Regions from separate parts of the Afipia sp. DC4300-2b1 genome, predicted to be linked through region 3. Evidence: predicted binding sites of a transcription regulator. Region 3 holds the regulator's gene; each other region holds the start of a gene.
The links. The regulator PhoB, encoded in region 3, activates phosphate uptake and scavenging genes when phosphate is short. The targets are predictions, from matches to a motif close to TGTCATNNANCTGTCAT.
Positions count from the first base shown of each region.

Region 1: a site for PhoB is predicted at 1,515-1,531, ahead of ACP7AL_RS22425 (DUF47 domain-containing protein). Genes of this name have one in related genera too.
Region 2: a site for PhoB is predicted at 1,192-1,208, ahead of ACP7AL_RS06185 (DUF2794 domain-containing protein). Genes of this name have one in related genera too.

Region 1 is NZ_JAFCSX010000005.1:582,391-584,656, forward strand. It holds gene ACP7AL_RS22420 (anion permease) at 1-828, opposite strand, end outside; gene ACP7AL_RS22425 (DUF47 domain-containing protein) at 844-1,488, opposite strand; gene ACP7AL_RS22430 (branched-chain amino acid ABC transporter permease) at 1,626-2,266, opposite strand, start outside.
Region 2 is NZ_JAFCSX010000001.1:1,242,800-1,245,065, reverse strand. It holds gene ACP7AL_RS06195 (Bax inhibitor-1/YccA family protein) at 1-156, shown strand, start outside; gene ACP7AL_RS06190 (GNAT family N-acetyltransferase) at 282-812, shown strand; gene ACP7AL_RS06185 (DUF2794 domain-containing protein) at 813-1,181, opposite strand; gene ACP7AL_RS06180 (DUF1223 domain-containing protein) at 1,572-2,266, opposite strand, start outside.
Region 3 is NZ_JAFCSX010000004.1:104,817-107,082, reverse strand. It holds gene ACP7AL_RS17090 (LacI family DNA-binding transcriptional regulator) at 1-154, opposite strand, end outside; gene arsC (arsenate reductase (glutaredoxin)) at 312-716, shown strand; gene phoB (phosphate regulon transcriptional regulator PhoB) at 780-1,490, opposite strand; gene phoU (phosphate signaling complex protein PhoU) at 1,518-2,234, opposite strand; gene pstB (phosphate ABC transporter ATP-binding protein PstB) at 2,261-2,266, opposite strand, start outside.

The DNA of each region.
Region 1 (2,266 bases), on a different contig from region 3:
AACGCCCAGGAACGTCGCGGCGAACAAGGTCGCCGCCCCGCCCGTCTCGGCGCAGAACCCCTGCATCGGCGTCAGCTTGGTGATGCGCAGGCCCATGGTCCGCACAATGCGCCAGCCGCCCATCAGCGTGCCGAGCGCCATCGCAGCCTGACACGCGATCACCACCCAGAACGGCACGCTGAACTCACCTCCGAGATAGCCCTGCGAGTACAGCAGCACCGCAATGATGCCCATGGTCTTCTGCGCATCGTTGCCGCCATGACCGAGCGAGTACAGCGAGGCGGACACGAACTGCAAGATACGGAACGCGCGATCGACCGCAAAAGGCGTCGAACGCACCGCGGCCCATGACACAATCGCCGTCAGCAACAGGGCGAGCAAAAATCCGACCAGCGGCGAGAGTACAATCGCAAGCAGCGTTTTTGACAAACCGCTCCAGACCATGACCGAAGTCCCGGCCTTCGCCATGCCAGCGCCGAGCAGTCCGCCGATCAGCGCATGCGAACTGCTGGACGGCATGCCGAGGCCCCACGTCACCAGATTCCACACGATGGCGCCGATCAGCGCGGCAAAGATCACATGTGCATCAATGACCTCGGGATGGATAATGCCGGTGCCGATGGTCTGCGCCACATGCAGGCCGAACACCGCGAACGCGATGAAGTTGAAGAATGCCGCCCATGCAACGGCGTATTGCGGCCGCAGCACGCGGGTCGAAACAATCGTGGCGATGGAGTTGGCGGCGTCGTGCAGACCGTTGAGAAAATCGAACAGCAGCGCGACGGCGATCAATCCGACCAGGATGGGGAAAGCAAGCGATGCATCCACGACGAGGTCCTGACCTTAAACTTGTTCGATCACGATGCTGTTGATCTCGTTGGCCACGTCGTCGAAGCGGTCGGCGACCTTTTCCAGATGCTTGTAGATTTCCGCCCCGACCACGAAGTCCATCGTGTTGCCGTCGCGGTGCTGGAGGAACAGTTCCTTGAGGCCGATATCGTTCAGATCGTCGACCCGGCCTTCAAGCCGCGTGATTTCCTCGGTCAAAGCGGTCAGCGTGGTGACGTTCGCTCCCATCGCCTGCATCAGCGGCACGGCCTTGCCGACGAGATTCGCGCACTGCACGAGGATGGCGCCGATCTCGCGCATCGGCGGCTCAAAGGTGCGGACCTCGAACAGCATCACCGCCTTGGCGGTCTGCTGCATCTGGTCGATGGCATCGTCCATCGCCGTGATCAGGTTCTTGATGTCGCCGCGATCGAAAGGGGTGATGAAGGTGCGGCGGACGGCGGTCAGGACTTCCCGCGTGATCTGGTCGGCGTCGTTCTCGAACTGGTTGACGCGCTGGCAGTAGACCGGGGTCTCCTCCCCGCCGCGCATCATTCCCTCCAGCGCCTCGGCGCCTTGCACGACGGCCTGGGAGTGCCGGGCAAACAGGTCGAAGAATCTCTCCTCCCGAGGGAGCAGCTTACGAAACCAGCCCAGCATTGATCTTTCTCCGGCACGACAGAACTTGTCACATATCTGTCATAAACCGTTTCGCAGACCAACAGGCGTCTGCCCGGCGTCTAAACGCCGGTCATCCACTGATTTATCGAAGCAAAAAGCCCCGAAAAATCGGACGTTTAGAGCGATCGCTTGAAATAGTGGGCGATTTCGCCGACGACGCCGCGGCGGAAGGTCAGCACGCAGATCACGAAGATCGCGCCCTGAATCACCGTGACCCACTGGCCGAACCCGGCCAGATACTGCTGCATGGCGATGATGACGAACGCGCCGACCACCGGCCCGAACACCGTGCCAAGGCCGCCGACCAGGGTCATCAGCACGACTTCGCCGGACATGGTCCAGTGCACGTCGGTCAGCGACGCGTTCTGCGCCACGAATACCTTCACCGCGCCGGCCAAACCCGCCAGCGTACCGGACAGGATGAACGCCAGCAGCTTGTACTGGTCGGTCTTGTAGCCCAGCGAGATCGCGCGCTGTTCGTTCTCGCGAATCGACTTGAGCACCTCGCCGAACGGCGAGTTGATGGCCCGGTAGATCACGAGGAAGCCGAGCAGGAAAATCGCCAGCACCACATAATAAAGCGTGGTCGGCTTGGACAGATCGAACACGCCGAACATCATGCCCTGCGGAATGCCCTGGATGCCGTCTTCGCCGTGGGTGAACGGAGTCTGCAGATAGATGAAGAACAGGAGCTGCGACAGCGCCAGCGTAATCATCGCAAAATAGATGCCCTGCCTGCGGATCGCGATCAGTCCTG
Region 2 (2,266 bases), on a different contig from region 3:
GACACCCAGCGCCTGAAGAACGATTACATCTACGGCTACGCCAGCCAGGGTGGCGACGTGGCGGAGCGAGCGGCAATCACCGGCGCACTGTCGCTCTACCTCAACTTCATCAACCTGTTCACGCTGCTGCTGCAGCTCCTTGGACAGCGCGATTAGATCTAATCGTGGCTGATCAGTGAACTCTTGAAAGCCCCGGCCAAAAGCCGGGGCTTTTGTTTTGCGGTCCTTCGCTGATAGGACTGCGGGGCTTCACCGCTCCGGCACCATTCTCTGCGATCGACATGCCCCAGCTTCATATCCGGCCCGCCGCCGTCACCGACCTCCCCGCGATCACGGCGATCTATCGGCATGCGGTTCTCCACGGCACCGCGACTTTCGAACTCGACCCGCCTGATCTTGCCGAAATGACACGACGCTACGAAGCACTGGCGGCGGCCGGCTTCCCGTATCTGGTGGCGGTCATGGAAGACATCGTCGTCGGCTATGCCTATGCCGGACCCTACCGGCCCCGTCCGGCCTATCGGTTCACAGTCGAAAACTCCGTGTATCTCGATCCTGCGGCGCAGGGACGTCGCATCGGCACGCGGCTGATGCAGGACCTGATTGCCGCGTGCGAAGATCGCGGCTACCGGCAGATGATCGCGGTGATCGGGGATTCCGCCAACGCCGCCTCGATTGGCGTCCATGCCCGCGCCGGATTCGAAATGATCGGCACGCACCCGAGCGTCGGGTTCAAGTTCGGCCGCTGGCTCGACACGGTGATGATGCAGCGCGCCCTGGGCGAGGGCGGCGAGACGACGCCAAAAGATTAATCAAACCAGCGCGAGCTTGCGATCGATCACCAGCAGAACGCGATCAAGCTCATGGCCGCGGCGCAGAATCTGTCCGCTGGCGGCAATCACGCTGTACGCACCCTGCTTGCGGGCGAGCCGCGGGTCCTTTTCGATCCGGTAGATCGGGACCTCCGACGCGCGGCGAAAAATCGAAAACACCGCGCGGTCTTTCAGAAAATCAATCGCATAGTCGCGCCACTCACCGTCGGCGACCATGCGTCCGTAGAGATTGAGAATGCGATTAAGTTCGACGCGATTGAACGTTACGGTCTGGGGCGGGAGCGGCGCAGTGCTGCGCTCCAGCCCCCTGCTCTCGCTCGGATCGATATCGCCCGACATTGAACTCATCGGCGCCTCCTGTCACGCAGGTGACATGATCGCCCCGTCTGGCCACGCCTGCAAGTCTGATTTCAGGCGTATCCGCTGTCCGTTTCAGGAGCAAAGGCATCACGCGGACGTCAGGCAAAATCATAATGCCGCCCGAATTCGGCCCATCCCCCGCCGTGCTGGGCTGCGATCAAAAGGAAACTGCGTTGACCCGGTCCTTTCGGCACCGGATTCCTCAGCCCCCAGCCCCCCGGGGTCGTCAGGATCGGGTCTAACTCTTCGCAGTAAACTGGATCCCCAATCCTTCGGCCGGCGCAAGCTGGCCGTTTTTGTTTTGGCGATCTCGTTGAGAGACGACCGTGCAGCCGCGAGCAATCGCTGCCGGCAGCGCATCATCCAAAATTTTTTGAATCAGTTCAGCGACGTAAAGGCCGCACCGAGCATCGGGCCGGGCTTGTCGCGATTGCCGTCCTGAATGTAGACCGCTGCGGCATCGACGCCATCGCGCGTGATGTTTTCGAGCGGTACGGACCAACTGCCCGCCTTGCCGTTCCAGTCACCGACCTTCAGCACGTTACGCACCACGTTGTGATACGTGATCTGCTGTCCGCGATTCTCACCGCGTGAGATGGTGATCGGAACCGCTTTCGACACGGCGCAAATCCAGATCTCGCCGCTCCTGCCGCTACCTTCCGCCACCGATACCTTGATCTGTCCGCCAGACAGCGTCATCGTCACAGGGACCGACATCACGCCGTCGTTGTTCTGCGTCCTCTTCGTGGCGTTCTCGATTGCCGCGCGATCGCTGCCAAGAACGTTTGTCGTGCCGTTGACGACGGCCTGTGGCGTGTAGACGCCGCGGTCGCCGCGTGCATGCGAGTAGGCTTTCTGACGCGCGCTGAACCGCGAATCCGCCAGCGTGTCCTTCCAGCCGAGATAATCCCAATAATCGATCGGCAAACTGAGCGCGATCACAGAGGGATCCTGCGCCAGCTCACCGAGCACCTTGTCCGCGGGCGGACAAGACGAACATCCCTGCGAGGTGAAGAGTTCAACGACTGCGCGCGGATCTGCGCATACCGGTGTGATGACGGTAAAGATCGCGC
Region 3 (2,266 bases):
TATTTGGTGAATAATCCAGATTACGAGCGCTTTCGAGAATCCGCTCTCGCGTCTCCGGACGAATGCGCTGGCTCTCCTCGCCGCGCAGCACCCGCGAAGCGGTGGATACGTCGACCCCCGCCATACGTGCAACATCGGCTAGTCTCGGCCTCATCGATTCCTGCATCCCAAACGGCGTTCGCGCGGCGAGCGTAGACTTGGAGGCTCTATAAAACAAGCAAGCGCAAGGCCCGGACTCGACGCATTCCGGCCGTCAACGTACAAGGCTTGAGCGGTCGAAAACCGGATTGGCCGGGTTAACGGATGCAGCCATGAACGTCACCATCTATCACAACCCGGATTGCGGAACGTCCCGCAACACGCTGGCAATGATCCGGCAAAGCGGCATCGAGCCCACAATTATCGAGTATCTGAAGCAGCCGCCCACCCGCTCAGAACTGATCGAGCTCATTGCGGCGATGGGAGTTTCTGTGCGCTCGCTTTTGCGCGAGAAGGGCACAACCTATGCCGAGCTTGGGCTCGGCGATCCGAAATGGACAGATGATGATCTGATCGATCAGATGCTCGCACACCCAATCCTGATCAATCGGCCGATCGTCGTGACACCTAAGGGCGTCAAGCTGTGCCGGCCCTCGGAGGCTGTGCTCGACGTTCTGCCAAATCCGCACATAGGCAGGTTCGTCAAGGAAGACGGCGACGTCGTCAACCCTGTATGAGGCACGTCGCTGCCGATGACCAACACCCTGCTTATGCAAGGAGAAGGTCAGGCAACTTGCGACTCAGTTTTGTGAATCAGCCTTGGCGAAGCGATCGTCAAGCGCGTAGCCCGCGCCACGAACCGTGCGGATCGGATCCGACTCGCGCCCAAGATTCAGCAGCTTCCTGAGACGGCCGATGTGCACGTCCACCGTGCGCTCGTCGATATAGATGTCACGGCCCCACACGCCATCGAGCAGCTGCTCGCGGCTGAACACACGCCCCGGGTGTTCCAGGAAGAACTCCAGAAGCCGGTATTCGGTCGGGCCCAAGTCGATCGGGCGGCCAGAACGGGCAACGCGCCGCCGGTCACGATCTAGCTCGATGTCGCCAAAGGCGAGAACGGTCGCGAGGCGTTCGGGACTTGCGCGTCGCAGCAGGCCCTTCACACGCGCCAGCAGTTCCGGCACCGAGAACGGTTTGACGATATAGTCGTCCGCTCCGGTCGCAAGGCCCCTCACCCTTTCGCTTTCCTCGCCGCGCGCGGTCAGCATGATGATCGGAATCTGCTTGGTCTCGGGTCGTGCACGCAACCGCCGGCAAAGCTCGATCCCGGACAGGCCTGGAAGCATCCAGTCGAGCACGATGAGATCGGGAACATGCTCCTTGAGCCGGGTGTCCGCATCGTCGCCGCGGGCAACCGTCTCGACGTCGTAGCCCTCGGCATCCAGGTTGTAGCGAAGCAGCGTGGTCAACGCCTCTTCGTCCTCGACCACAAGAATTCGGGCGCTCATTTCAAGTCCTTTAGTTCGTCTTACAAATTAACTGCCTGACGCGGCCGTTGCAAAGTTCGTCATATCGCCCTTCGGGCGCTGATCGAGCATCTGCTGGCCTTCGATCATGTAGAAAACCGTCTCGGCGATGTTGGTCGCATGGTCGCCGATCCGTTCAATATTCTTGGCGCAGAACATCAAGTGAATACAGAAACCAATATTGCGCGGGTCTTCCATCATATAGGTCAGAAGCTCGCGGAACAGGGACGTGCAGATTGCATCGACCTCTTCGTCGCCCTTCCAGACGGTCATCGCGGCAGGCAGATCGTGCGCCGCATATGCATCGAGCACCGACTTGACCTGCGACTGAACGAGGTCGGTCATGTGTTCCAGGCCACGGATCAGCTTCAGCGGATGGAAATCGCTGTCGAGCGCTGCGACGCGCTTGCCGATGTTCTTCGACAGGTCGCCGATGCGCTCCAGATCGGTGGCAACGCGCATTGAACTGACGATCTCGCGCAGGTCGACCGCCATCGGCTGGCGGCGAGCGATCGTCAGCACCGCGCGTTCCTCGATCAAGTGCTGCAGTTTATCGATCTCGAGGTCGGCCGCGACAACGCGCTTGCCCAGCGCGACGTCGCGCCGGATCAACGCATCGACGGAATCGACGATCTGCCGTTCTGCCAGTCCACCCATCTCGGCCACGAGCCGGTTGAGTTCCTGAAGGTCGTCGTCGAACGCTTTGGCGGTATGATCTGAAGCCATGATATGTTTTCTCCCGCGAATGCGCGTCAGCC